DNA from 3 places in the Mesorhizobium sp. M0571 genome. Region 2 is predicted to be linked to each of the others. Evidence: predicted binding sites of a transcription regulator. Region 2 holds the regulator's gene; each other region holds the start of a gene.
The links. The regulator PhoB, encoded in region 2, activates phosphate uptake and scavenging genes when phosphate is short. The targets are predictions, from matches to a motif close to TGTCATNNANCTGTCAT.
Positions count from the first base shown of each region.

Region 1 (9,814 bases), 330 kb from region 2:
GATGATCGCGCTATCGTCGGCGCGGGCGACATTTGCTGAGCACAGCAGTGCCGCCGCCGCGAACGCGAACCGAGCTCGCACCATGCCTAGTCTCCTACTCCGTCTCCGGCCGCTCGAAATCGCCGGTGTCCTTGTTCATCACCCAAAGCTCGCCGGTCGAAATATCGAACCAGGCACCGTGCAGCGACAGCCGCCCCTTGCCTTCGAGGATCGAAACACAAGGGAAGGTGCGCAGATTGGCTATGGAATAGCGGATCGAGATGCGCTCCAGCGCCGTCTGGCGCTCGGTCGCGGTCATGAAGGTGCTGGACGATACGGTCTCGGCCGCCGGCGCGATCAGGCTCATCCATTTGCCGATGAAATCGCCCGGCGACAAGGGTGCCGCCGTGGTGTCGAGTGCCGCGCGGATGCCGCCGCAGCGGCCGTGGCCCATCACCACGATGTTCTTGACCTTGAGGCTCTGCACGGCAAATTCGAGCGCCGCCGATGTCGAGTGGAACTGATCGTCGGGCGCATAGGGCGGCACCAGATTGCCGACATTGCGCAGCACGAACAGCTCGCCGGGCCCGGCATCGAAGATCGCTTCGGGCGCGGCCCGGGAATCGCAGCAGGCGACGATCATCGTTTCCGGTGCCTGGCCCTCCCGCGCCAGCGAGCGATAACGCCCGCTTTCGGTGAGATAGCGGCCGCTCATGAAACTGCGGTAGCCGGCGAGAAGATGGTCGGGAAGATGGGGCATGGGCGGCGTCTGGAGCCTTTCCGGATTAGAGGCGGCAGCTCGGTTCAATCTCATAGGCTCTAGCGCATCAGTCCGAAAATCGGAAACCGATTTTCGGAAAGCGCGATGCGTGGTTTCAACGTGTCAGCCTGTACTTTGCATGCAATCGAACGAACGCCACTGTTAATCGGGCTCAGAACCGCAGATTGGCGCCGGCGCGCAGCAAAAGCCAGTAGAACAGGCCGGTCGCACCGACTGCGAGGAGCATCGCCAGGATGAAGCCGCTGGGAGCCTCGGAGAATGGCAGCCCACCAGTGTTCATGCCGAATATGCCGACGATCAGCGTGCCCGGCAGAAGCAGCGCACTCATCACTGCCAGCGCCTTCAGGCTGCGATTGGATTCGTCGGCGAGCTCGGCTGCAAGCTCCTCCTGCAGCAGCCTTGCCCGGTCGTTGATCATGACGACCTCGCGGTCGAGCCGCTCCAGGCGGACGGCAAGCCGGCGCAAAACGGCATGTGCGCCGGCGGAGAGGTTCCAGGCGGAGCGGTCCTCGTCCTGGAAAAGCGCTGCCAAGGCCGAGATCGGCCGATGCAGGGACACGGCAAGCCGGCGCACATCCTTTAGTTGCCGCCTTTCATCGGCAAGCCGCTCGGTCACGAGATGGTCCTCGACCGCATCGAGCCGCTTCGTCGCCGCGGCGAGCCGCAGGCTGGCGGTTTTGCAAAAGGCCATGACCAGCGTCTCGAACAGCTCGAATGCTGTGGCCGGCCGCAGCCCTGCGGCAAGCGCGGTGTGCACTTCCTCCACCGCCGCCAGCGGATGGCGCCGGCCGGTTACCAGCAGCCGCTCCGAGACCGCAAAATGCAATCTGCCGATCGTCGTCGACTGATGGGCGATCTCGCCATGCAGGTCGGCCGAAATGCCGTGGACGACGCCGTTCTCATGGCCAGCACCAGGCTGTCCTCGTGCCCTTCGAGGATTGCATGAGCCGACGCCGGCAGCGCGCAGGCATGGCTGACCCAGGAATGGGCGCGCCGGTCGACAAGGTCGACATGCAGCCAGACCCAGCCGTCCGGTGATGCCAGTGCGGCCTCTATGTCTCTGGGCGCCAGCGGTTCGGGAGCTTTGCCGGGAGCGGCATGATAAGCCCAGACCAACCCGGGAGCATGATGCTGGTCGTCCGCGGCAAGCAATGTCAGATGCGATGCGTCATTCATGGCCGCCGCCGAAACAAAGCGCGTTCAGGTGATCCGGGAGGCGCCGGAGCCGGCGCCGCGACATTCTGGTCAAGCCCTGTCCCCGCTCAGAACACCTGGCGGAAGATGGCGAACAACACGAAGGCAAGACAGATGGAGACCGGAAGGGTCAGTATCCAGGCCATCAGCATGTTGCGCACCGTCGCCCATTGCAGGCCCGAGCCGTTCGCCGCCATGGTGCCGGCAACGCCCGAGGACAGGACATGGGTGGTCGAGACCGGCAGGCCGAGACAGTCGGCCGATGCGATCGTCGCCATGGCGACAAGCTCGGCGGACGCACCCTGACCGTAGGTCAGATGGCTTTTGCCGATCTTCTCGCCGACAGTGACGACGATGCGCTTCCAGCCGACCATCGTGCCGAGGCCGAGCGCCAGCGCGATGGCGACCTTGACCCAGAGCGGGATGAACTTCGTCGCGTTGTCGACCGCCTTGTGATAGATCGTCACCGCCTTCAGGTCGTCTGCCTCCATCGGCAACAGCTTCTTCTTGTCGATCAGCTTCAGCGCTTCACCGATAAGATAGATGTTGTTGCGGGCGTTGCTGACCAGAGTTGTCGGCAGCTTTTCCACGGACGGATAGGGCGACAACATGGCGCTGGTGTCGTGGATGAAGCTCTGCAGGGCAGGCGTGGTCTCGTCCTTCCAGGTCTTGGTACGGACGGCGTCGCCGACCGCTGTGGCAGCGTCGGTCACGGCGACGCCGGGCTTGACGTATTTGCCGAGCACGGTCTCGACCTCAGTCGCCGCCGACTTATAGGCTTCGAGATAGTTGATATCGGGCGTGCGGTTCAGCGCGAAGGCGGTCGGCACTACGCCGATCAGGATGAGCATGATGAGGCCCATGCCCTTTTGCCCGTCATTGGAGCCGTGGGCAAAGCTGACGCCGGTGCAGGTGAAGATAAGCAACGCCCGGATCCACAGCGGCGGCGGGGCGCTCGACTTAGGCGCTTCGTAGAGCTCGCGGTTCCTGACCAGCAGCTTCATCACCAGAAGCAGCAGCGCAGCCAGGCCGAACCCGACCAGCGGTGAGATCAGAAGCGACAGGCCGACATTGGACGCCTGCGACCAGTCGATGCCGCTGGTGATGGAGCCGGCCGGAGCCGTAAACTGATTGGCAAGTCCGACGCCGATGATCGAGCCGATCAGTGTGTGCGAGCTTGAGGCAGGCAGGCCGAGATACCAGGTGCCGAGGTTCCACATGATCGCCGCGACCAGCAGCGCGAAGACCATGGCCAGTCCCGAGCTCGATCCGACCTGAAGGATCAGCTCGACCGGCAGCAGCGAAATGATGCCGAAGGCGACCGCCCCGCTGGCGGTGAGCACGCCGAGGAAGTTGAAGAAGCCGGACCACATCACCGCAAGCTCGGCCGGCATGGAATGCGTGTAGATCACCGTTGCCACCGCATTGGCGGTGTCGTGAAAACCGTTGACGAATTCGAAGCCGAGCGCGATCAGCAGCGCCAGGCCAAGCAGGATCCACGGCACCGCGACGGTGCTGGTCAGGTCCTGGCTGAGTGCGTAGCCGACATAGGCAAGGCCGCCCAGGACGATGACGGCAAAGGCCGGCAGAAACCATTTGCCGGTGCTGTTCGGCCGGTCGAGCGGATGCTCCGGCCTTGGAATTCCTGCTTCGCTTGAAACAATATCGACCATACCCCACTCCTCGTGCATTGCAGCAAAGAATGGGAGGACGCTATGTCCGCACAATGAAGCCTGTGTGACGGCAGGGCAGGTTGAGGTGACGCAAACGGGGCAATCGAAGCAAACTGACGTCCCGACAGTCGGAGCAACTGAACCCCGGCGAAGGCAACCCTCGCCTATCCCGCGATCTCCAGCAGGGACGATATCAGCAGCCGGCGCTCATCGGCGGAGAGAATATCCGAACCGAACAGGTTCATGCTGCGAAGCCCTTCGATGGCGAGATAGCAGACCAGCAGCGCCTTGAGGTCCGGCGTCTCGCCCTTCAGCCGCTCGAAAACCTGCCGCCTGAACGATTTTATCGGCGTCAGGAAATCAGGATCTTCGGCGATCGCCGAAAAGATCCAGGAGGCCGACGGTTTCGACTCCTCGGCACGATCGGCCGAAAGCCTGACATAGGCTGCAAGCGGGCTTTCGCCGCTGACGCCGCTCGTGCGAGCGGACTCCAGCGCCTGTTGGAACTCGCGCAGGTAGTCCTCGACCAGCGCCTGCATCAGCTTCGCCTTGGTCGGAAAATTGTAGAGGAGGCCGCCTTTCGACACGCCGGCACGGCTGGCGACCGCATCCAGCGACAGGCTGCCAGGACCCGTCTCGCGCGCCACGTCGGCGGCGGCGGCGAGAATTTTCTCGCGCGAATTTGCTCTGCGGACCTTCATCATTCGTTCCCCATTCATTAGCTTAGGCGGAATTGACAAGACCGTCCAGACGGTACAGTAAGATCGCCGTCATTTGAAATTGGGACCAGTCACAGGTATGTGTTCCGGTCATCCGACCGTTATGCTGGGCCGTGGCCGAGGGGACTGTTCGTGATCAAGCGCTTCATCATCGCCTTCATTCTGCTCGTGCTGGTCTGCGGCGGCATCGTCGGCTTCAACCTGTTTCGCGACAATGCGATCAAACAGTTTTTCGCCACCATGAAGCCGCCGGCCGCGACCGTGTCGACGGTCATCGTCAAACCGATGTCCTGGACGCCTGGCATCGAGGCGATCGGTACGGTCAGTGCCGTACGCGGCGTCGACCTGACGGTCGAAACTGCGGGCATCGTCAAGGACATCCTTTTCCATGCCAATCAGAAGGTCGCCGCCAACGCCGTGCTGCTGCAGCTCGACGATGCCGTCGAGCGAGCCGACCTCGTGGCGTCAAAGGCGCAAGCCACATCCGACCAGACGACGCTGACGCGCGCTCTTGAGCTGCAGAAGCGCGGCGTCGGCACCGACGCTACACTCGACACGGCGCAGGCAGCGGCGTCGGTCTCCGCCGCGCAGGTAAACAAGCTGCAAGCGGTGCTCGATCAAAAGCAGCTAACGGCTCCTTTCAAGGGCACCGTGGGTATTCCGAAAATCGACCTTGGCCAGTATCTCACACCTGGTACCGCCGTGGTGACCTTGCAGGACATGGATACGATGCGTGTCGATTTTACGGTTCCGGAGCAGCAGCTTCCGCAGCTGAAGATCGGACAGACGGTGCGGCTGGGCATTGGCGGCGGCGACATGCCGTTCGCCGGCAGCATTCGCGGTATCGATCCGAAGATCGATCCGACGAGCCGGCTGGTGACGGTGAGGGCGGAGGTCGCCAATCCGGAAGGCAAGCTGACGCCCGGCCAGTTCGTCCAGGTGCGCGTCGAACTGCCCGAGGACAAGAACGTGCTGGCGCTGCCGCAGACCGCCCTGACCTCAAGCCTGTACGGTGACTTCGTCTTCGTGGTGCGCCCGGCCAAATCCGCCGAAACCAACGGCGCGGCTCCCGAGGCAAAGCCGGAAGAAAAGCCCGCCGCAGATGCTGCCAAGCCCGCTGCCGAAGCGCCCGCGGCAAAACCCGAAGAAAAGCCGGCTGCTACCCCGGCCAAACCGACAGCGGAAGAACAGAAGCCGCAGCTCGTGCTCGCTCAGGTGTTCGTCAAGCCAGGCCGCCGCAACGCCGGCCTGGTCGAGATACTGCAAGGCATCGCGCCAGGCGACGAAGTCGTTACCGCCGGCCAGAACCGGCTCTCGAACGGCATGTCCGTTGCCGTCGACAACACGATCGACCCGACCAAGCCGGCAAACCAGCAGGCAGCCCAGTAATGAGCTTTTCCGACCTCTTCATCCGCCGCCCGGTCCTTTCGACCGTGCTCGCTATGATGATCCTGCTTCTTGGTTTCCAGGGCATCTTCAACCTTTCGATCCGGCAATATCCAGAAGTTGAAGAAACGGCCATCACGATCACCACGGCCTATCCCGGCGCCAGCGCCGACCTGATCCAGGGGTTCATTTCCGCTCCGATCGCGCGTGCCGTCGCCTCGACCGAAAACATCGATTATGTCACGTCGGCGAGCCGGCCGTCATCCAGCACCGTGACGGTGCAGATGAAACTCGGTTCCGACCCCGACGTCGCGCTGAACGAAGTCCTGTCGAAGGTACAAGGCGTGCGCGGCGACCTGCCGGACGACGCCAAAGACCCGGTGATCATCAAGGGCACCGGCCAGCAGTTCGCGATGATGTACATCTCGATGCAGAACCCGAACATGACGCCGGAACAGCTCACCGAATATATCGAGCGCGTCGTGCGGCCACGCATGTCTACGGTCGAAGGTGTCGCCGACGTGCAGATATTCGGCGCCGCCGAATATTCGATGCGCGTCTGGATCGACCCGATCAAGCTGGCGGCGCGCGGCGTGACGGCGGCGGAAGTGCTGACCGCCATCAACGCATCGAATTTCCTCTCCGCGCCCGGCGATACCGAAAACGAGTATGTGGCTTCCTCGATCACCGTGCGCTCGACGCTGCAGACGCCGGAGGCTTTCGCCGCCCTTCCGCTCCGTTCGAAGGACGGCAATGTGGTGAGATTGCGCGACGTGGCGCGCGTCGAGCTCGCCGCGGCGAACACCGACACCAGGGTGAGCTTCAACGGCAAGCCCGGCATCTTTCTCGCCATTTTCCCGACGCCGGCCGCTAATCCGCTGACCACTGCGGCGGCAATCCACAAGATCGTGCCGACCATCCAGGAGACGCTGCCGCTCGGTATGACGATAGAGATCGTCTACGATTCAACCGAGCAGATCAGTGCGTCGATCGAGGAGGTGTTCAAGACCATCGGCGAGGCGGTCGCCATCGTCATCGTCGTCATCCTGCTCTTCCTCGGCTCGTTCCGCTCGGTGCTGATGCCGATCGTGACCATTCCGCTGTCGCTGATCGGCGTCTGTTTCCTGCTGTTTTCGGTGGGCTATTCGATCAACCTGTTGTCGTTGCTGGCCATGGTGCTGGCGATCGGGCTCGTCGTCGACGACGCCATCGTGGTGGTGGAAAATATCCACCGCCACATGGAGGAAGATGGTTTGTCGCCGATGCAGGCGGCCTTCAACGGCATGCGCGAGATCTCGTCCGCCGTCGTCGCCATGACGATTACACTGGCCGCCGTGTTCGCGCCGCTGGCCTTCACCGGCGGCCTGACCGGCGCATTGTTTCGCGAATTCGCGGTGACGCTTGCCGGCTCTGTGGTGCTGTCGGGTGTCGTCGCCCTCACCATCACACCGATGATGTCGGCACGTATCTTGACGGCCGGCTCGCACAGCCGCTTCCAGCGCGTTGTCGACAATACGTTCGGGCGCGTCGAACACATCTATGAGCGGCTCGTCACCGGCTCGTTGAAATATCGCCCGGTGACGCTGATGATCGTCCTGGCGCTGGTCGCCACGACCGGTTTCATGTTCACCAAGACCTCGAGCGAGCTGGCGCCGGAAGAAGACCAGGGGTTCTTGCTTTCGCTGGTGACCGCGCCGCGCTATGCGACGTCGGACTATACGGAGACCTACGTCAATCAGATACTCGGCCTGGTCAAGGATCTGCCTGAGACGCGGGCACAGTTCTCGGCGGTCGCCTTCGGCGGCGGCCAGACGAACAGCGCCTTCGTCGGCTTTGCGTTCAAGGACTGGGCCGACCGCGCGCGCAGCTCGAAGGAAATCCAGCAAGACATCACGGGCCGCCTCAGCAAGGTGGCCGGCGTCGAAGCTTTCGTTTTCGCACCGCCGACGCTGCCCGGCTCCGGCGGTGGCCTGCCGATCACCATGGTCGTGCGCTCGACCGGCGACGCCTCCCAGGTGTACGAGGCGGCCGAAGACATAAAGAACAAGGCGCAGGCCTCCGGCCGCTTTATCGTCGTGCAGAATTCGATGACATTCGACGCGCCGCAAGTGACGGTGACGATCGACCGCGATCGCGCCGCCGCGCTCAACCTGCCGATCGCCGACATCGGCCGAACGCTGACGCTTTTGGTCGGTGGCGCCGAAGTGGCGCAATTCGACCGCGAATCCAACAGCTACGACATCATTCCGCAGGTGCCGCAGCAATTCCGCGACAACCCTGAAAAGCTGGGCGAGTATTTTGTGCGTAGCGTGTCGGGCGAGATGGTGCCGCTTTCGGCGGTGGTGAAGATCTCGACCAACGCGTCGCCGGCCGCCATCGAGCAGTTCAACCAGCTCAACTCCGCGACGATCTCTGCCTTGCCGCGGCCCGGCATCACTACCGGGGATGGGCTACAGGCGATCGAGGACATTGCCAAGCAAAGCCTGCCCGACACCTTCTTCATCGACTATACCGGTCAATCGCGGCAGGAGAAGGAACAGGGCTACACGATCATCATCGCTTTCGCGGCGGCGGTGCTGGTCATCTATCTGGTGCTGGCGGCGCAGTTCGAAAGCTTCCGCGACCCGCTGATCATCATGATGGCGGTGCCGCTGTCGATCTTCGGCGCGATCGTGCCGCTTAATGTCGGGCTCGGCACGCTCAACATCTACACGCAGGTCGGCTTGATCACGCTGATCGGCCTGATCACCAAGCATGGCATCCTTCTGGTCGAGTTCGCCAACCAGCAGCGTGAAATGCACGGCATGCGGCGGCGCGACGCGATCATCGCCTCGGCCAAGGTGCGGCTGCGGCCGATCCTGATGACGACGGCGGCGATGGCGCTTGGCGTGGTGCCGCTGATCATCTCCAGCGGCGCCGGTGCCGCGGCACGCTATTCGATGGGCTTGGTGATCTTCACCGGCATCCTGGTCGGAACCATGTTCACGCTGTTCGTGGTGCCGATGTTCTACACCTTCATCGCCAGCAAAGACCTGCCGCATCACGCCGAAAAGCCGGATCCGAAGCTGATGCCGGTGATGCCCGATTAGATTGTACTAATATTATGCTAATAAGGAAGGCCGGATTTCCGGCCTTTTTTGGGAGCGACGAGAGAAGCATCGCTCACTTGACGATGACGATGCTGGTGTTGGTCGGGCCGAAGACCTCGACGAGCTGGTAGAAATCGGCGGCATTGTCCGGATGCAGACGCACGCAGCCATGCGAGGCCGGCTGGCCGAGGCGCTTGATGGCGCTTGTCGCATGTACGGCGTAGCCGCCGCTGAAGAACACCGAATGCGGCATCGGGGCGTTGTCGTATTTCTTCGAATACCACATTTCATGCATGCGGGTCGGCTTGAACGAACCGGTGGGCGTGACGTGCGTCCTGTCGCCGGTCGAGCCTTTCCAGGCGAATGTCGGCCGGCCGTCGACCAGTATTTCCATTGTCTGCTGCGACAGCGACACACGCGCAACGATCTTGTTGGCGGCGGCGTGGGCTGCGCCGCTGCCGGCCCCGAAAAGCAAGGCAGCACCGGTGATGATTGCGGCGGTGACGTTGATGAGCTTGGCGGAAATGGCAGTGTACATGATGTCTCCCCTATTCTGCCGGCCGGGGCCGGCTCCAATTCGATAACCGGCTTATCGGGGCGTCATGTTTCGCGCCGATTTCGCTAGATGCGCGTTTCTGTTTCGATTGTGTTTCCTCTGGCTAACAAAAAGAGTCCGCGCAAAGCGGCTTCCAGTCGCGCGATACAATTAGGACGGTGCAATGTTTGCAAAAAGGGATCGGCTTTTCACAAGGAGATCGGCCGAGCCGCGGCACGAATACGCGGTTGCCTTTCGTTTGAGAGGAATTCACCTGACTCCGAAACCGAGCTGCAACAAAGCGCGGCCTCGGCGGCATGATCCGGATACAGCACACGGGCAAAGTTGACCTAACGAAAACAGCCGGCACCGAACGATCGGAAGCCAACACTGTTTTCGCTACGGTCTAAATTGGTCTGGATAGTTTCCAGCCTGCGCATCGACCGGCTCAAGGCCCT
Region 1 covers NZ_JAMYQT010000001.1:76,091-85,904, forward strand. Annotated here, with positions in the region: gene NKI85_RS00395 (nuclear transport factor 2 family protein) at 1-84, opposite strand, end outside; gene NKI85_RS00400 (carbonic anhydrase) at 95-739, opposite strand; gene NKI85_RS00405 (CorA family divalent cation transporter) at 912-1,640, opposite strand; gene NKI85_RS00410 (hypothetical protein) at 1,553-1,936, opposite strand; gene NKI85_RS00415 (inorganic phosphate transporter) at 2,023-3,627, opposite strand; gene NKI85_RS00420 (TetR/AcrR family transcriptional regulator) at 3,792-4,328, opposite strand; gene NKI85_RS00425 (efflux RND transporter periplasmic adaptor subunit) at 4,479-5,735, shown strand; gene NKI85_RS00430 (efflux RND transporter permease subunit) at 5,735-8,821, shown strand; gene NKI85_RS00435 (L,D-transpeptidase) at 8,895-9,359, opposite strand.
Region 1: a site for PhoB is predicted at 3,681-3,697, ahead of NKI85_RS00415 (inorganic phosphate transporter). Genes of this name have one in related genera too.

Region 2 (9,814 bases):
CCAAATGCCTTGCCGTCGATCCGGCGCTCGAGGACGATTATGACCGGATCGTCTGGAGCGTGCGTCCGGACGGCACGCTCGATGCCTCCTTGGAGATTTCCAACTTCATGGTAGCATCGAACGCCGCGCGCCCCGAAAAAGACTATCTTAATCAACAATGAAATCGTGCGGGCAAAGGCCGTGCTTTCATGCTAAATGGCGGCTGGAGCTTACTAAAGTGAGGACAAAGTGAGGAGTGACTTCATGCGGAAGATGATTATTGCCATGGTTGCCGTGGTTGCGGTCAGCGGCTGCACCACCACGGAGGAGAACGTGGGTATCGGCACTGTGGGCGGCGCGCTCATCGGTGGCGCCGTCGGCGGCGGCAAGGGCGCTTTGATCGGTGCTGGCGCTGGTGCGATTGGCGGCCTGCTCGTTCGCCGTCTGCAGAATGGCTATTGCCAATACAGAGATCGTCACGGCCGGATCTACACAGCCCGCTGCAACTAGTTTCGAAAAACAGGCCAACGTCAAACGCGGAGGCAGATATGTCTCCGCGTTTGCGCGCGCAAAGCGCTCTCGTGATGCGGCTCATGGAATGAAGTTTCAGGCCGGCAGCGGAATCCTGATCTCCACGTTCAGACCGTCCTCACGAAAGTCGCGCCTGATCGTACCGCGTAATTCGCGCGTGACGTTGAGATCGATCAGTCTGGTTCCAAAACCGCTCTTTGCCGGTGTCTTGAGCTTTTTCTGCCCGGCCTCACGCCAGTTGAGGACCAGTGTGCGGACGCGTCCGCGGCCTTCGAGCGACCAGTCGACCTTGAGCGCCCAGCCGCCCTTGAGGGTGTTGGCCGAATTGCCGGCTTCGCCATATTTTAACGCGTTCGTCGCCAGTTCGTGAAAGACGAGGCCGAGCGCCTGCGTCGTCTTCTCGTCGAGAAGAACCTCCGGTCCCGACAACAGCTCTTCGGGAAGCTCATTGCCGAACACTTGGCCGAGCTCGATGCGCAGCAGGTCGCCAAGATCGGCTTTCTGCCAGCGTGAGCGCGTCAGCATGTCCTGGGAAGCCGCCATTGCCTGCAGCCGGGCCGAGAAAGACGTCGAGAATTCCTGGACGTCGGCGGCGTGCGATGCTGTCTGGCGCGCGATTGCCAGCACCCGCGTGATCGAGTTCTTGATGCGATGCTTCATCTCCTGCAGCATCAGGTCTTTTTCCAGTAGGCTCTTCTCGGTCGTTTCGTGAAGCAGCGAGACCGCCTCATAGGCCCGCTCCTGATAGCGGGCCACCAGCGCGATGGCGCCGGCAAGCAGCAGGCCGAACAATCCCAGCATCACCGGAATGGCGCGCGAGGAAGGTTGCGAAAAAGCACTTGTCGGCCTGAACAGGACAGTCCACGGCCGGCCGGCAACAGTGATTTTGCGGGTGACCAGCAGCCTGTCGCCGAGGGCCGAAACAGGCGGCGTTTCCGACTGGAACAGCAGATTGTCGCTGTTCACCACGCCGTCGTAGACCTCGGTATTGACCGGCAACAGTGGCGCCCGGCTGAGCGCGGCCTGGAACAGGTCCCGGGAGCGGAAGGCCGCATAGAGGAAACCGGCAGTTGAGGATCTCGACGCGTTGACGGCGTCCGGCGCGGTTTCGACATTAAGCCGGACGAAGACGAAGAACCCGGTGAAGGTCTGCGCGGCACCCGTTTCCTTGCCGAGCTGCGCAAGCCCGCTGGCATGCTGCTGGTCGTCGGCCAACGCTTTTTCGATCGCCTCGCGCCGCACCGGCTGGGTGAACATGTCGTAGCCGATGCTGGATTTGTTGGACGGATCCAGCGGCTCGAACAGCACGATGGGCGTACGCCAGGGCAAGTTCGTGTCGGGATAGATCGCATGGCTTGCGCCGTGGTCGTGCAGGATGTCGCGCTCGACCGCCGCGTCGTTTTCAGTTTTCGCCAGGCGGAGGAAGCCGATGCCGCGCAGGCCGGCGAAATTATTGTCGATGTCGAGTGCGTTGAAGAAAGCCTTGAACTCGCCTTGCGAGATACCGCCATTGCGCGCATCGAACAGCGCCTGGGTCGAGCGCAGCAGCGACAGGTCCAGGTCGATGCGGCTTTCGATCCGGTTGAGCGCGTCGTCTGCCGTCGCCTCGAATTTTATGCGGGCCGCTTCCTGGGTGGCAAAATAGGCAAAACCCGCCATCGTCAGGCTGATCAGCGCGACGGCGATGAAAGCGACGGTCGGAAAGAGCTTTTTCAATTGCTGATACGGGCCATGGAAGGTTCTTTATGGGCAAGTCCCGGCGTCAACACAATGGCGAGGCCAAAGCATGGTGACGACTGGCACATTACGCCGCATTTGATTAGCCGGCTAATTCTTGTTCAAGCGGCGATCTTCAGGGCCCCCGGGCCCGGTATGGCGCCGGGCGGGCATTTGCCGAGAATGATCATGCCGAGCACCTCGTCCTGGGTGACGTCGGTTGTGCGCGCCGTGCCGACAACCCGACCGTTCTTCATGACGCAGACGCGGTCGGCAAGCTCGAACACGTCGTGAATGTCGTGGCTGATCAGGAAGATGCCGATGCCGTCGGCCTTGAGCTGCTTGACCAGTTCGCCGACCTGCGCAGTTTCTTGCGGCCCCAGTGCCGCCGTCGGCTCGTCCATGATCAGGATGCGGGCGTTGAACAGGATGGCGCGGGCGATCGCAACCGACTGCCGCTGGCCGCCCGAAAGCCTTATTACCGGCTCCTTGAAGCGTTGGAAACGCGGATTGAGCCTGCCCATCACCTTGCGCGCCTCGGCCTCCATGGCGACGTCGTCGAGCGTACCCCAGCCGGTCATCAGCTCGCGGCCGAGAAACAGGTTGGCGGCCGCGTCGACATTGTCGGCCAGCGCCAGCGTCTGGTAGATCGTCTCGATGCCGTACTTTTTGGCGTCGCGCGGGTTGGAGATCGAAGCCTCCTCGCCGTTGACGAAAATCTGGCCCGCATCGCGCTTGTAGGCGCCAGACAAGATTTTTATCAACGTCGATTTGCCGGCACCGTTATGGCCGAGCAAAGCCATCACCTCGCCCGGGAAAAGATCGACCGAGGCATCGTCGACGGCGCGAATGCCGCCGAAGGCGATGGAAATGTTGCGCATCTCGATCAGCGGCGTGCCCGTGGGAGCGGTCTTGTCTGCCATGCTCGTTCCTCCTCCCTATAGATCTTGCTTGAGCATGATCTTGTCCGAACCGAAGGTCAGCGGCAGCAAAAACCGGTTTCCACTTTTCGCTGACGCGGATCTTCGGTTCGGGATCATGCTCAGACCCGTTTGCGATAGACGGTATCGAGCCACACCGCGACCACCAGCACGGCGCCGACAACGATGCTCTGCAGCGGCGAATCGATGCCGAGCAGCACCATGCCGGATTGCAGCGACTGCATCAGAAGCGCGCCGAGCATGGCGCCGAGCACCGTGCCGGAGCCGCCGGCGAGCGACGTGCCGCCGATCACGGCCGCCGCGATGACCAGGAGCTCGTCCAGGGTCCCCAGCGCATTGGTCGACGCGTTGAGGCGGGCCGATGCGATCGCCGCACTGATCGCGGCCAGCACGCCCATGATCATGAACACCTTCATGGTCACCCAGCGTGTGTTGATGCCGGCGAGATTGGCAGCCTCCGGATTGCCGCCGATGGCGAAGACATAGCGGCCGAAACGGGTGCGCCTGGTGATGAAGGTCATGACAATGCCCGCGGCCACGGCCATCAGCACCGGTATGGCGATGCCGTGGGCGATGAACAACCCGCCCTCGGGAATGGTGATGCCGTTCTGCTGGGCATATTGGCGTACGATGCCGACCGGCCAAGGATAGGAATTGGCGATCCAGACGGCGCCAAGGATGGCGGCGCAGGCTATCACGCCGAGCAAGGTTTCCGCCCAGACAGGGCGCAGCGGGAACTTGAACCGCTTGCGCTGCGAGCGGCCGTTGAAGAGCACGAAGGCAACGGCCGCGCAGGCGACGACACCGACGATCCAGCTCCAGGTGGCGCCGATCGAGCCGCGTGGTCCGCCGCCCATCAGCTGGAAGGTCCTGTCCAGCGGCGCAACGGTGCGCCCGCTGGTAATCAGCCATGCCATGCCGCGCCAGATCAGCAATCCGCCGAGCGTCACGATGAAGGCAGGAACCTCGAGATAGGCGATGATGAAACCCTGAAACGCTCCGATAGCCAGGCCGAGCACCAGGCCGGCGGCCAGTGCAATGACCCACAGCCAGGGGCTGCCAAGCTGAAACCCCATGACGCGGACGAGGAATTCGGCCTGCGCCACGCCCATCACCATGCCGATCACGCCTTCCACCGAACCGACGGAAAGATCGATGTTGCGCATCACGATGACCAGCACCATGCCTGTCGCCATGATCGCCACCGAGGAGGTCTGCACGGAAAGGTTCCAGAGATTGCGCGGCGTCAGGAAGAGCCCGCCTGACAATATGTGGATCCCGACCCAGATGACCAGCAGCGCGCCGACCATGCCGAGCATGCGCGTGTCGAGTTCGGTTGCCTTGAGAAATCGGGCAACGACGCCGAGCTCGGATTCACGCGCCCGGTCTGCGGTCGAGCTGTCGACCGGCGTGTTGGAAGTCGTGTCGGTCATGATGTTTCTCCCGCCGGGTTGCCGTCTGCCGCGGATGCCGGAAGCAGCCTAGAAGTTATCCGCCGGAAGCGGAAAAACAATTCTTCTTGAAAAAACGCCGCGGCGAGCAGCCGCGGCGTTCGGACTTCTCGGAAACGTCGGATCAGTTGCAGACCGGAACAGTGCCCGCCGCCACGCCGGCGCAGACTTCTTCTTTCTTGATCCAGCCGGCGTCGATGACGACGTTGAGGTTGTCCTTGGTGATGGCGACCGGGGTCAGGAACAGCGACTTGACGGTGTTGCCGCCGGGCGTGGTGAAATCCTTAACGCCCGCAACGTCGGTCATCTGCTTGCCGTCGGCCAGTTGCGAGGCGATCTCGGCGGCGTTCTTGCCGAGCTCGCGCGCGTCCTTCCACACCGACACGGTCTGTGTGCCGAGCGCGATGCGGTTCAGCGCGGCGTGGTCGCCGTCCTGGCCCGAGACCGGAACGGATCCGGCCAGCCCTTGCGCCGTCAGCGCGGCGACGACGCCGCCGGCGGTGCCGTCATTGGCGGCGACTACGGCATCGACCTTGTTGTCGTTCGCGGTCAGGAACTGTTCCATGTTCTTCTGGGCGTTGGCCGGCAGCCAGCCGTCGGTATAGGCCTCGCCGACATTCTTGATCTTGCCGCTGTCGATGGCGTCCTTCAGCACTTCCATCGAACCGGCAAACAGGAAATCGGCATTCGGATCGGCGCCCGAGCCCTTGATGAAGACGTAGTTGCCTTCCGGCTTCACCTTGAACACTTCGCGGGCCTGCATGCGGCCGACCTCCTTGTTGTCGAAGGTCAGGTAAAAGACGTCTTTGTTCTCGATCAGCCGGTCGTAGCCGACGACCGGAATACCTTCGTCCAGCGCCTTCTGCACAGCCGGCCCGATCGCCGAGGCGTCCTGCGCCAGGATGATCAGTGCGTTGGCACCCTGCGAGATCAGGCTCTCGACGTCGGTGAGCTGCTTGCCCGGGTTGGACTGTGCATCGGCGGAAATATACTTGTCGCCGGCGGCCTCGATGGCGGCCTTCATTGCGGCTTCGTCGGTCTTCCAGCGCTCCTCCTGGAAATTCGACCACGAAACGCCGATGACCTTGTCCTTAGCCTGCGCCACCGACGCGAGCGTCAGCGTCATGGCGACACCCGCCAGAATGGCGGTCGTGAATTTCTTCATCATATCCTCCCTGCGCCGCGTACGGCGTGACCAATTGGCCCAAAGACCAGCTAGAGGCGTTAATTTTTTCGAGCCTCGAAAAAATACTGACCCGATCTCCGGCTGCTGTCAACATCGATTCTGATGGATTTTGATGACTCTCCGAGTTTTTTCGAGTGTCGGAATAAACGATGACAGCGCCGCCGGCATCTGACACTATTTGCCTGTATCTGACACTATTTGTCGGACATTACCGACGGCTTCCGGTTCATGAGCGGCCGCGGCAACCGGGAGGAAAGCAAAACGATGTCGGTCGGAATCCGCCATGACGATTTGCGCCGGCGCAACCGGGCGATGGTGATCTCGGCGGTGCGCCGGGCCAGCCAGCCGTCGCGTACGGAGATCGCTGCAACCACCGGCCTCAGCCATTCGACCATATCGGCGATCTCCTCCGACCTGATACGGGAAGGCATCCTCGCCGAGAGCAAGGCAAACGAGCCCGTTTCGTTGAAACGCGGTCGTCCGCAGGTCGGCCTCGCCCTCAACCCGGAAGCGGCGGCGGTGCTGACCGTGGTGTTGTCGCTGAATTTCCTGTCGGCCGCCATCATCGACTATGCGGGACAGGTGGTCGTCGAGGAACAGCGCCGGCTGGACACGCTGACCATGCCGCGCGACGAGCTGATCCGCGAATGCATGGCCATCGTCCGGCGCCGGCTGGAAGATCCAGACCTTGACGTCCGCAGTGTCGCCCGCATCGCCCTGGCGATTCAGGGAATTACCGACTCCCCTGCACGCGCCATGCTGTGGTCGCCGATCACGCCGCAGACGGACATCGCCTTTGCCGACATGCTGGAAGACGAATTCGGCATCCCGGCCACGGTGGAGAACGATTGCAATATGATGGCGGTGGCTTTGCGCTGGCGCGATCCGGATCGCTATCGCGACGACTTCATCGCCATCCTGCTTTCGCACGGCATCGGCATGGGGCTGGTGCTGAAGGGCGAGCTGTTCACCGGCACGCATTCCTCGGGCGGCGAGTTTGGCCACATGATCCATCGTCCAGGCGGCGCGCTCTGCCGTTGCGGGCGGCGCGGCTGCATCGAGGCCTATGCAGGCAATTACGCCATCTGGCGCAACGCTACGGGGATGAGCGAAGACAGCAAACCGGTCGCCGACGTCAGCGACGCCGACATGCGCGCGTTGGCGGCCCGGGCCCGCGAGAAGGATGGGCCGGAACGCGAGGCCTACCGCAGGGCCGGCGAAGCGCTGGGTTTCGGTCTCGGCTCGTTGTTCGCGCTGATCGATCCAGCACCGGTCGCGATGGTCGGCGTCAGTGCCGCCGCCTTCGATCTGATCGAGCCGGCCTTGCGCAAGGCCATCGCCCAGACCGCCGGTGGCCAGCATTCGAGCTCGATCTCCTTCGACACCGAGCCGAACGAATTGCCGCTGATCCGCGAAGGCTGCGCGATGCGGGCGTTAAGCTTCGTCGACCAGGAGATTTTCGCGCCGGGCGCGCAAATGAGGCCCGGCATCAGAAAGAACGTAGCCTGACCAGGCAGGTCAATCTTCCCTGATCGCATAGCCGGCACCGCGGATGGTGCGGATGACATCCGGCATGCGGCCGTTATTGACGGCTTTGCGCAGCCGCCCGACATGCACGTCGACGGTGCGTTCGTCGATGTAGATCGTCTCGCCCCAGACATTATCGAGCAACTGGCTGCGCGAGAAGACGCGGCCGGGATGCCGCATCATGAATTCGAGCAGCCGGAATTCGGTCGGCCCGAGCCGGATTTCGCTCTTCTTGCGATAGACCCTGTGCGATTCGCGATCGAGCACGATGTCGCCGACCTTCAGCACGCTGGACAGCACTTCCGGCTTGGCGCGGCGCAGCAGCGCCTTGACCCTGGCCATGAATTCCGGTGTCGAAAACGGTTTGACCAGATAGTCGTCGGCGCCGGTCGAAAGACCGCGCACCCGGTCGCTCTCCTCGCCGCGCGCGGTCAGCATGATGATCGGCAGCCGCTCGGTTTCGGGGCGCACCCGCAACCGTCGGCAGAGCTCGATGCCGGAAACCGCTGGTATCATCCAGTCGAGCACCAGAAGATCGGGCACATTCTCCTGCAAACGGATCTCGGCTTCGTCGCCGCGTGTCACCACCTCGACCTGGTAGCCTTCGGATTCGAGATTGTAGCGGAGCAGCACACCCAACGGCTCCTCGTCCTCCACCACCATTATGCGTGGTGCGATCATCGGCTGGGCACCCCCATCATGTCACCGGTGCGGACATTGTCGTTTCGTCCTGCTTCGGACGATTGACAGGCAATTGCTCGCCGGTCAGCACATAATACGCATTTTCGGCGATGTTGGTGACATGGTCGCCGATCCGCTCCAGATTCTTGGCGCAGAACAGCAGATGCGTGCAAGCGGTGATGTTGCGCGGGTCTTCCATCATGTACGTCAACAGCTCGCGGAACACGGACGTGTATTTGACGTCGATGCGCTCGTCGGCGGCGCGTAGCTTGGCCAGCGCGGCCGCATCGCCGGCAGCATACTCCTCGATGACGCCCTGCACCTGGATGAGCACCAGCTGCGCCATCGCATCGATGGAATGCGATAGGTCGCGCGGCGTGACGCTGAGGCCGACCGCACTCACACGCTTGGCGATATTCTTGGCAAGGTCGCCGATGCGTTCGAGGTCGCCGGCCATGCGGATCGCCCCGACGACATGGCGCAGATCGTGGGCCATCGGCTGGCGCTTGGCGATCAGGGTGATGGCGCGGTCGTCCAGTTCGCGTTGACGCGCATCCATGATGGCGTCGTCCGAAACAACGCGCTGCGCCAGCGCATTGTCGGAATTCAACAGGGCCTTGGTCGCCCCGCCGACCATCGAACCGGCGAGGTCGGCCATGTCGCGGATCAGCTTGCTGATCTGCTCGAGATCCTCGTCGAAAGACGCGACTGTATGTTCGGCCATGATATTGTCCTCGTCTGCGTGATCGGCACCGCTCAGCCGAAGCGGCCGGTGATGTAGTCCTGCGTGCGCTTCTCGCGGGGCGACGTGAAGATCTTCTCGGTCCGGTCGAACTCGACCAGCTCACCCAGATACATGAAGGCAGTCTGGCGCGACACGCGCGCCGCCTGCTGCATGTTGTGAGTGACGATGACGATCGTGTAGTCGGCTTGCAATTCGTCGATCAGTTCCTCGATCTTGGCGGTCGACAGCGGGTCGAGGGCCGAGGCCGGTTCGTCGAGCAGAATGACTTCCGGCTTCACTGCCACGGTGCGGGCAATGCAGAGCCGCTGCTGCTGGCCGCCGGAGAGGCTCAAGCCGCTGGCGTTGAGCTTGTCCCTGACCTCGCCCCAAAGCGCGGCACGCTTCAACGCCTGTTCGACGCGGCCGTCCATCTCGGACTTGCCGAGATTCTCGTAGAGCCTGACGCCGAAGGCGATGTTCTCGTAGATCGACATGGGGAACGGCGTCGGCTTCTGGAACACCATGCCGATCTTGGTCCTGAGCAGGTTGAGATCCTGCGACCGGTCGAGAATGTTCTTGCCGTCGAGCAGGACCTGGCCCTCGGCTGTCTGTTTCGGGTAGAGCTCGTAGATGCGGTTGAAGACGCGCAGCAGCGTCGACTTCCCGCAGCCCGAAGGCCCGATGAAGGCCGTGACACTGCGCTCGGGCAGCGACAGGCTGATGTCCTTCAGCGCCTTGCTCTGGCCGTAGTAGAAGTTGAGGTTCTTGACCTCGATCTTCGTCTTCTCGGCGACCGTTTCGGTCATCGTCATGTCCGGGGACAACATCTGTGTCATCTGTCCTCTCTGCGTCCGGTAAGGCTGCGGGCGAGGATGCTCAAGCCCAGAACCGTCAGGGTGATTATGAGTGCGCCGGTCCACGCCAGCTGCTGCCATTCCTCGTAAGGGCTGAGAGCGAACTGGAAGATGGTCACCGGCAGGCTGGCCATCGGCGCGTTGATATTGCTGCTCCAGAACTGGTTGTTGAGCGCGGTGAAGAGCAGCGGCGCCGTCTCGCCGGAAATGCGTGCTATCGACAG
Region 2 covers NZ_JAMYQT010000001.1:408,848-418,661, reverse strand. Annotated here, with positions in the region: gene NKI85_RS02055 (hypothetical protein) at 1-161, shown strand, start outside; gene NKI85_RS02050 (YMGG-like glycine zipper-containing protein) at 244-489, shown strand; gene NKI85_RS02045 (CHASE domain-containing protein) at 586-2,226, opposite strand; gene NKI85_RS02040 (ATP-binding cassette domain-containing protein) at 2,349-3,149, opposite strand; gene NKI85_RS02035 (sugar ABC transporter permease) at 3,269-4,600, opposite strand; gene xylF (D-xylose ABC transporter substrate-binding protein) at 4,743-5,783, opposite strand; gene NKI85_RS02025 (ROK family protein) at 6,069-7,313, shown strand; gene phoB (phosphate regulon transcriptional regulator PhoB) at 7,323-8,012, opposite strand; gene phoU (phosphate signaling complex protein PhoU) at 8,029-8,736, opposite strand; gene pstB (phosphate ABC transporter ATP-binding protein PstB) at 8,769-9,572, opposite strand; gene pstA (phosphate ABC transporter permease PstA) at 9,569-9,814, opposite strand, start outside.

Region 3 (9,814 bases), on a different contig from region 2:
GCGCTGTCGCACGAGCCGCGCATCCTGTTCCTCGACGAACCGACAGCAGGCGTCGATGTCGAGCTGCGCAAGGACATGTGGGCGATGGTGCGCCGGCTGCGCGAGGACGGCGTCACCATCATCCTGACCACGCATTACATCGAGGAAGCCGAGGCGATGGCCGACCGCGTCGGCGTCATCAACCGCGGCGAGATCGTGCTGGTCGAGGACAAGGCCGAGTTGATGCGCAAGCTTGGCCGCAAACGGCTTGTGCTGGAACTGCGCAGTCCGCTGGCCACCGTTCCCGACGCATTTTCGCGCTATGCGCTGGAGCTTTCGCCGGATGGCGGACAGCTGACTTATACTTATGACAACCAGAGCGAACGGCCGGGCGTCGCCTCGCTGATCCGCGAGCTCGAGGCGGCCGGTATCCAGTTCCGCGACATCGACACGGAAAACAGCTCGCTCGAGGAGATCTTCGTCAATCTGGTGAGGAAACAGGCATGAACCTGCGCGCGGCCATGAATCTTCATGCAGTATGGGCGATCTATCGGGTGGAGATGGCGCGCGCCCTTCGCACGGTGCTGCAGAGCATCGTTTCGCCGGTCATTTCGACGTCGCTCTATTTCGTCGTCTTCGGTTCGGCCATCGGTTCACGCATCACCGAGATCGACGGCATCAGCTACGGCGCCTTCATCGTGCCGGGGCTGATCATGCTGTCGCTGCTGACGCAGTCGATCTCCAACGCCTCTTTCGCCATCTATTTTCCGAAATTCGTCGGCTCGATCTACGAATTGCTGTCGGCGCCGGTGTCCTATCTGGAGATTGTCATCGCCTATGTCGGCGGTGCTGCGACAAAGTCGATCGTGCTTGGCCTGATCATCCTGGCGACGGCCTCGCTGTTCGTGCCGCTGACGATCGAGCATCCGTTCTGGATGCTCGCCTTCCTGGTGCTGACGGCGGTGACCTTCAGCCTGTTCGGCTTCATCATCGGCATCTGGGCGAAGAGCTTCGAGCAGCTGCAGCTGGTGCCGCTGCTGATCATCACGCCGCTGACCTTCCTCGGCGGCAGCTTCTATTCGATCAACATGCTGCCCGGCATCTGGCGCACGGTGACGCTGTTCAACCCGGTCGTCTACCTGGTCAGTGGGTTCCGCTGGAGCTTCTACGGCAAGTCCGACGTCTCGGTCGGCGTCAGCCTCGGCATGACGGTGATCTTCCTGCTCGTCTGCATAGCAATCGTCGCCTGGATCTTCAGGACCGGCTACCGGCTGCGCAACTGATCGACTGGCCTTGCCAGGCAAAGCAGCCCCAGCATTTCGAGCAACGTTTCCAGGCGGAAAAGCGGTATAAGTCAGCTCCTAGACGCAGTGGACCGCTTGAAGGCAAGCCTTGCAACGCGGCGCTTGATTTCCATGCACTGTTATATACAATGTTATTGATTTCTGCATGCGATGGGCTGACCTATGGAAGACGTCATACGATCGCTTGGCTTCCTGTGCCTGGGCAGCAGGTTGAAGCGTATAGGCGAGCAACTGCAAGCGGATGCGCAGCGCCTGCTCGACCGGCTGGACGTCCCGGTTCAGGCGAGCCAATACCCGCTGCTAGCCGCGCTCGACAGGCTGGGCCCGCTGCCTGTCGGGGAACTGGCGCAATCCCTTGGGATCGCGCAGCCAGGTGTAACGCGGAGCGTGTCGCTTCTGGCCGAATTGGGATTGCTCGAGGTCAATCAGTCGAACGATGACCAGCGGCGCAGGATCGTCTCCCTCTCGGGGGACGGTCGGCGGCTGGTCGATGTCGCAAAGCGCGACGTCTGGCCGCGCATCGAGAACGCCGTCGCGGATTTGTGCGCAGATCTTTCGGGGCCGCTTCTTGATCAGCTGACCGCCATCGAGGACGGCCTCGCAGCGGCTCCTCTCGACCGTCGATTAAAAGAGCCGGAGGGTACGGTGCAATGAGACACCTGCTTGACCGCCCTATCTGGAGCGCGCTTCGGACGCGGCATCAGGTCTTCGCGCAAGGTGACAACCTCGCCAGACGATATCGGCCGTCGATTGTTCCTTTCGCCACCACCGCCGCGGATGACCCGGAAAGCCTGCAGGCGCTCGAAAAGCTTGTCTCCTCAGGCGAGAGTGTGATCCTGCTTCAGGCCGACGCCATTGCTCTGCCCGCGGGGCTTTGTGCAACGTCTGCCGCGGCCGGGGTTCAGATGATTGCCGAGCAGCCATTGCAGATCGTCTCCGACCAGCGCGTGCAACGTCTGACGCGACACGATGCAGCTGAGATGCTCGCCTTGGCACTGGTCACCAAGCCCGGCCCATTCACGCTCGAAGCCTTGAGCCTGGGCGATTTTTGGGGTGTGAAAATTGAGGGCAGACTTGCGGCCATGGCCGGCGAGCGCATGAAGCAACCTGGCTATACCGAACTCAGCGGGGTGTGCTCACATCCGGAATTTCGGGGCGGTGGCCTGGGCAAGCTGCTGTCCCTATTCGTGGCAAATCAGATAGTAGCGCGCGGCGAGGTTCCCTATCTCCACGCCTATGCCAGCAACGCTACGGCCATAAGATTATACGAGTCGATTGGCTTCAGGTTGCGAAGCATGATGAACGTAGCCGTGGTTCAGCGCGCCGAATAATCCGTCAGGCGCACAATGGCAGCATGGATGCATCCTGCGCATCGGAAAAGGAAGGATTTCGTATCACCGAAATCCTTCCTTGAGACTGCAAGGCCTTGCTGCGTGTCAGACCGCGATCTTGCCGCCGCCTTGCTTGGTGATGGCAACGACCGCCGGGCGCACCGGCATCTCCGGCTTGAAGTCGGGCCAGCGCGTCGACAGGTCCTCATAGTAGGACGGACGGCCGAACGCCTCCCAGTCCTCGCCGCCGTCGCCTGGATGCTGGACGGCAACGAAGGCGGTCTGGTCGTCCGGCGCAAATAACGGGCCGCACATTTCGGCTCCGATCGGCACACGGAAGAACAGTTTCGAGGTCGCCCGCGCCGATCCTTCCGTATCCACCGCCCACAGACCGTCAGTGCGGCCCGTGGCCTTCGGACCCTGGCCGTCGGTGGCGACCCAGAGACGGCCGGCCGAATCGACCGCGCAATTGTCCGGCATGCCGAACCAGCCATTGGCGGTGGTTGCGGTCGAGAAGGTGGCGCCGACTTCGGCCACAGCGGGGTCGCCGCACTTCAGCAGGATTTCCCACTTGCCCTTTGTCGCAGTGAAATCGCCGCCATCCTCGACGATCTCGATGATATGGCCAAAGGCGTTTTCGGCGCGCGGGTTGGCGGCGTCGACCTGATCGGCCTTTCGCTTCGAATTATTGGTCAGCATGACATAGACCTTGCCGTTGGCGGCATTGGGCTGGATGTCTTCCGGGCGGTCCATCTTGGTGGCGCCGAGCAGGTCGGCGGCGCGGCGCGTCTCGATCAGCACGTCGGCCTGGCCGGCAAAGCCGTTCTCCGCCGTCAGCGGCCCCTGGCCGAAGACGATCGGCAGCCATTCGACCGAACCGTTCTCGGCGAACTTGGCGACATGCAAGGTGCCGTCGTCGAGCAAATTCATGTTGGCGGCGCGCTCGTTCGGGTTGAACTTGCCGGTGGTGACGAACTTATAGACATAATCGAAGCGCTCGTCGTCGCCGAGATAGAAGACGACACGGCCATCCTTGGCGACGATCGATTCTGCGCCCTCATGCTTGAAGCGGCCCATCGCGGTGCGCTTCCTCGGCACCGAAGTCGGATCCTGGACATCGACCTCGACGATCCAGCCGAAGCGGTTCGGCTCGTTCGGCTCCTTGCCGATGTCGAAGCGGTCGTGATGCGCAGCCCATTCATAGGCGCCTTCGGGAATGCCGAGGCGCTTGTAATTGGCCGCTTCCTTGTGGCCCTGCGGCAGCTCGCCAGAGAAATAGCCGTGGATGTTCTCCTCGGCCATGACATAGGTGCCCCACGGCGTGACGCCGCCGGCGCAGTTGTTGATGGTGCCAATGATTTTCGTGCCGCTCGGGTCGGCGCTGGTCTTGACGCGGTCGTGGCCGGCGACGGGGCCGGACAGCGCGATATCGGTGTTGGAGGTAATGCGTCGGTTGAGCTTGCCGTCGCGCACGACCTGCCATTTGCCGGCTTCTTTGCGGATCTCGACAATGGTGCCGCCATGCGCGGCCATCTCGACGTCGACTTGTTCTTTGCTGAGGGCCGTCTGCTTGGCTTTGCCGTCGACGATGGTGACGAGGCCCGGAAACATCAGATGCGGATTGGTGTATTCGTGATTGACCACCAGCAGGCCGTGCTCGGCCGAGCCGTCGATCGGGATATAGCCGACATAGTCGTTGTTGTAGCCGAATTGTCTGGCCTGGGCCTCCGCCGACTGTTTTGTCGGATCGAATTCCGGCGAATCGGGGAAAAGCGGATCGCCCCAGCGCAGCAGCACATCGGCGTCGTAGCCTGGTGCGACGTGATGCTTATCGTCGATGCCGGCTTCAAGCTCGTCGAAAGCGAAGGCAGAGCCTTCGGCGGCGCGGGCGTTGTCGGCGGTGATCAGCGCCAGCGGGCTGACGGTTGCCGCTATGGCCGAGACGGCAAGCGAGCCCTTGAGGAAGCCGCGGCGCGAGAACCGCGCGGCGATGATCTCGCCCATGGTGCGGTTGTCGGAGGGATTGATGGCCGGGCCGTTGTTTTCCTCGAGCTGGCTGGTGCGGAATCGGGCGTCGGGGGAGCGATGTTCAGTCATGGGGGCTTGCCTCTGGCTTCTTGGGATGGCTGGAGCGTGGCGCTTGACTGACCGCCTATCGCCGGCAGATCACAGTTTGATGACGTTGCCGGTCAATTTCCAGCTTCAGATTTCGCGTCCGTGATCGGCCCCGCTTGACCGCGACCGGCGCTTCGGAAACAAGAGCTGCGGCAGGCGCGGAAGGACCGCATCGAGAGGAACAAAAAGTGAGTTTCTGGGGACTGGGGCAGCTCGGCGTTTCGACAGTGATCTTTCTGCTGGCGGCGACGGCGGCGAAGCAATGGGGACTGGCGCCGAGCCTCGGCAAGATGGTGCTGACGCTGGCGCTCTATTCGCTGGGCAATCTGATCATGCTGAGGCTGATCCGTGAATTCGGCATGTCGGTGTCGTTCAGCCTGTCGGCGGTGATCCAGCTGGTGTCGGTCAACGTGGTGGCGCTGGTCTTCTTCGGCGAGCGCGTCAATGCCTTGCAGGCGACCGGCATCGTGCTCGCCGTCGCAGCTGTGGCGCTGATAACGCTCGGGCCCTATCTGCAAAAGCTGTAACTGCGATCGGGCCGATGAAGAACACTGCAAGCAGGCTGCGCAACTGGCTGGAGTTCCCGGTCCTGCTGGCTGGGCTGATCATTGCCGGCGGGCTGTGGGGGTTCGAAGAGCTGATGGAAATGGCGCGGGCGACCACGCCGCATGCCTTCGACACCGAAATCCTGCTCGCCTTCCGCAAAGCCGGCCAACCCGACAATCCGATCGGACCGGCATGGCTGGAAGGGGCGATGCGCGACATCACCAGCCTCGGCAGCGCCAGCGTGCTGGTACTGATCACTGCGGCAATGATCGTCTATCTGCTCCTCATCCGCAGGCCAGGCGCGGCGCTTCTCATGTTCGTCGCGGTGGCGGGCGGCCAGGTCCTGTCAAGCGTGCTGAAATTCGACATCGACCGGCCGCGCCCCGATCTGGTCTCGCATCTCGCCGACGTGGCATCGCTTTCGTTTCCGAGCGGCCACGCCATGCTGTCGGCGGTGACATATTTGACGCTGGGCAGCATGGCGGCGCGGTTTTTGCCCGGGCGGACAACGAAAATCTACGTGCTTGGGCTGGCGGTGCTGACGGCGGTGCTCGTCGGCATCAGCCGTATCTATCTCGGCGTCCACTGGCCATCCGACGTGCTGGCCGGCTGGTGCGCCGGCTTTGCCTGGGCGATGCTGTGCTGGCTGGCGGCACGGTTCCTGCAGCGATGGCTCGGGCGGGCCGATGGCACCTGACTCAGTAAGTCAATTTGCGGTCAAATCAGCCTGTTAATCAGGCCATGGCCGCAGCCTGCCAGCAGGAAAACCATCGACAGCAAGGCTGTCGATGTCGTCAACGCTTTGAATATCTTCACCCGCTTATCCTTTTGAAGTCGTTGCCTGTGAAATCGGGATAGCAGGGCCGCCAAACGATCCCGAGTCTGTAGCATGATAGCGTGTCGGCTGGCAAAGAGTGGTGCATGTCTCACATGTGCAGGATGATGCTTGAACCATTATAACAAAGGTATTATACGTGACATTGCAGGACTCAGACGGGGGTTTTGGCCGATGATCACTGCCGCGCAGATGCGTGCCGCGAGGGCGCTGGCCGGCATCGACCAGAAGACGCTCGCCGAGCGCGCCGGGGTTTCGCTTCCAACCATCCAGCGCATGGAAGCGAGCGACGGCGTGGTCCGGGGCGTGGTCGATACGCTGATGAAGGTCATCCAGGCACTTGAAGAGGCCGGGGTCGAGCTGATCGGCGAGAACCAGGCGAGCGAGCGTGGCGGCAGGGGCGTTCGCCTCAGGCCTGTCACGCCGCAGAACCCGCAAGGCTGACGGTACTGCCGCATCGGCGGAAATCGAGATCGATTTTCGGATAGTCCGATGCGCGGTTCAAAAGTATTGGAGCGTACCTGTGCGCCCATTTGGACGCACGCCGCTCCAAGTCGCGACGGCGACCGCCGACAGTCTTGCCGACGATCCCGCCGCCTCCTTGGTTTCATGCGGAAGGCACTCGATGGATCAGACCCGGCGGGCAGTGCATCAACCAGCGCGGCCGACATTTTCCGAACTGTTCACGCCGAAGCTGGTGACGGTGCTGCGCGAGGGCTACACGCTCGAGCATTTCAAGGCCGATGCCATCGCCGGGCTGACCGTCGCCATTGTGGCGCTGCCGCTGTCGATGGCAATTGCCATTGCTTCAGGCGTGACGCCGGAGCGCGGGCTTTACACCTCGATCATCGGCGGCTTCCTGGTCTCGGCGCTGGGCGGCAGCCGTTTCCAGATCGGCGGCCCGGCCGGCGCCTTCATCGTGCTGGTGGCGGCGACGGTGGCGCGGGTCGGCGTCGATGGCTTGCTGCTGGCGACGATGATGGCCGGCGTTTTCCTGCTTGCCATCGGCTATCTCCGGCTTGGCACCTACATCAAGTTCATCCCCTATCCGGTGACCGTAGGCTTCACCGCCGGCATCGCCATTATCATCTTCTCTGGCCAGGTCGTCGAACTGTTCGGGCTGAAGCTCGCCGGCAAGGAGCCCGGGCCGCTGGTGCCGAAGCTGATGGCGATCGGCGAGGCGGCCGGCACGATCAACATCGCCGCCACCTCGGTGGCGGCACTGACCATCATCACTATTGCGCTGTTGAAGCGATTTCGGCCGAAGTGGCCGGCGATGCTGATCGCCATCGGGCTGGCGTCACTCGTCGTGGCATTGCTCGCCCTGCCGGCCGAGACGATCGGCACGCGCTTCGGCGGCATTCCGCGCAGCCTGCAATGGCCCGCCTTTCCGCCGCTCAGCCTCGACCGGATGATCGACGTGCTGCCGGACGCCATCGCCTTTGCGCTGCTCGGGGCGATCGAATCGCTGCTCTCGGCCGTGGTCGCCGACGGCATGACCGGCAGGCGGCACCGCTCCAATTGCGAGCTGGTGGCGCAAGGCTTCGCCAATATCGCCTCCGCCTTGTTCGGCGGCATCTGCACCACCGGCACCATTGCCCGCACCGCAACCAATGTGCGGGCCGGCGCGCATGGACCGGTCTCAGGTATGATGCACTCAGCCATCCTGCTTGCGCTGATGCTGGTGGCGGCACCACTGGCCAGCTACATCCCGCTTGCAGCGCTTGCCGGCGTGCTGGCGGTGGTGTGCTGGAACATGTTCGAGAAACAGGCCTTCGCCACCTTGCTGCGCGCCTCGCGCGGTGATGCGCTGGTGCTGATGACGACGTTCCTGATCGTCATCTTCCGCGACCTGACCGAAGGCATCGTCGTCGGTTTTGCGCTGGGCTCGATCCTGTTCGTTGACCGCATGGCCAAGAGCATCGCAGTGGAGGCGGACCAGTCGCTGGTGCAGGAAGACGTCGCCGACCGAGCCAGCGCCTATGATTCCAGCGAGGCGAGCGATGCCGACACCGTCGTCTACCGCATCTCGGGCGCCTTCTTCTTCGGCGCCGCCTCGACCGTCGGCACGGTACTGGACCGCATCGCCGACCAGCGCAAGAACTTCATCCTCGACTGTTCAGCGGTGCCGTTCTTCGATTCGACGGCGGCCAACGTCATCGAAGGCGCGGCCCACAAGGGGAGCCGCGCCGGCGTGCGCTTCATCATCGCCGGCGCTTCACCGCAGATACGTCGCATGCTGATCAACCACGGCCTCAAGCGGCCGCTGGTGACCTATGCCGCCTCGATTAAGGACGCGCAGGCGCAGCTGAAGAAAGCTGCGCCCGCTGCCTGAGCTGGCTGCTGGCTTAGTCGAGGCTCAACGCCGCAACTTCGCCGTCGTTCATCAGCGGCACGAAGATTGTCGACCTGCCGTCGGTGCCGATGTCGGCGCTGCCCGGCTTGAAGGTCGCAACCACCTGCGGCGTGTCTCCCGCTTTGTAGCGGTAGAGCGTGCCGGTCATATAGGCGGTGGCGTAGATGCTGCCGCTGATGGCGACGATGCCGTCGAGATTGGCGAACTTTTCGGCACCGGGCAATGGCGCAATTGCCTTGGTGGCGAGATCGACCGAGAGCAGGCCGCCCGGCTCCGCGGTGCTGAAGTCGGGCTTGATGCCCTTGCCCCAGGAGGCGACGATCAGCCGGCCGCCGTCGCAGAAGACGCCGTTCGGCGAAGCCAGTGCCGCATCCCTGACGAACAGTTCCGGCCGGTCGCCGTCGATGCGGTAGATCGCGTCGGCCAGCATGTCGGTGACGTAGACCTTGCCGGATGCATCGGCAGTCATGTCGTTGAGAAAGACGGCATTCGGCACGTCGATGGTCGAGACGAGCTTGCCGCTTTGAAGATCGACGACGCGCACATGGGTGATGTCGGCGACATAGAGTTTGCCGCCTGCAATCGCCATGCCCTTGGGCGCGTCCATGCCGTCGGTCCAGTGCTGGGTGACCATCTTGCCGTCCGTCGACAGGACCGACAGATAGCCATTGCCGTCGGCTTCGCCGGGGCTGCCGACGATGTTTGAGACAATGATGCGTTTGCCGGCAGCGTCGAGGAGCGCCGATTCAGGTTGCTCAAGGCCGGTGGCGCGCCAGAGTTCGCCGGCCTGGGCTGCAGGCGCAATCGCGGCGCCGATGGTGGCGAAGAGTATCGAAGTGATGAGGGTCCTCATGGCTGGTCTCCTGTAATGAATGGCGGAGAGCTAGGCCTTTCGATACTTTCCCGGAAGACCTATCGGGACTAGTACCGAAGGCTGATACCAAATCACGCGAAAGAGGTGCATCGCATGAACGGGCTGATCTTCGAAGCGTTGAAACGGACGTTGAAGGCCAAGGGCGTCACCTACCGCGTCCTTGCCGAGCGGATGAGCGTTTCCGAGCCGACGGTGAAGCGCATCTTCCACGAGCGCAACTGCAAGCTCGACCGGCTGATGGAGATCTGCGCGGCAGCCGGCGTAGAGCTGGAAAATGTGCTTGGCTCGATGACCAGGGGGCCGGGACCTGCCAACCACATCGCGCCGGAAATCGAACGCAAGCTCGCCGGGCGGCCGGCGCTGCTGTTCGTTTTCGTCATGCTCTCCGAGAAATTCACCCCCGAAGGCATCATGCGCTCACAAGGATTGAGCGAGGCATCGATGTTCCTCTATCTGCGCGACCTTGAGGAACTC
Region 3 covers NZ_JAMYQT010000014.1:56,461-66,274, forward strand. Annotated here, with positions in the region: gene NKI85_RS17870 (ABC transporter ATP-binding protein) at 1-486, shown strand, start outside; gene NKI85_RS17875 (ABC transporter permease) at 501-1,262, shown strand; gene NKI85_RS17880 (MarR family winged helix-turn-helix transcriptional regulator) at 1,446-1,937, shown strand; gene NKI85_RS17885 (GNAT family N-acetyltransferase) at 1,934-2,614, shown strand; gene NKI85_RS17890 (PhoX family protein) at 2,720-4,711, opposite strand; gene NKI85_RS17895 (hypothetical protein) at 4,918-5,256, shown strand; gene NKI85_RS17900 (phosphatase PAP2 family protein) at 5,271-5,972, shown strand; gene NKI85_RS17905 (helix-turn-helix domain-containing protein) at 6,285-6,554, shown strand; gene NKI85_RS17910 (SulP family inorganic anion transporter) at 6,736-8,445, shown strand; gene NKI85_RS17915 (NHL repeat-containing protein) at 8,459-9,319, opposite strand; gene NKI85_RS17920 (helix-turn-helix domain-containing protein) at 9,434-9,814, shown strand, end outside.
Region 3: a site for PhoB is predicted at 4,780-4,796, ahead of NKI85_RS17890 (PhoX family protein). Genes of this name have one in related genera too.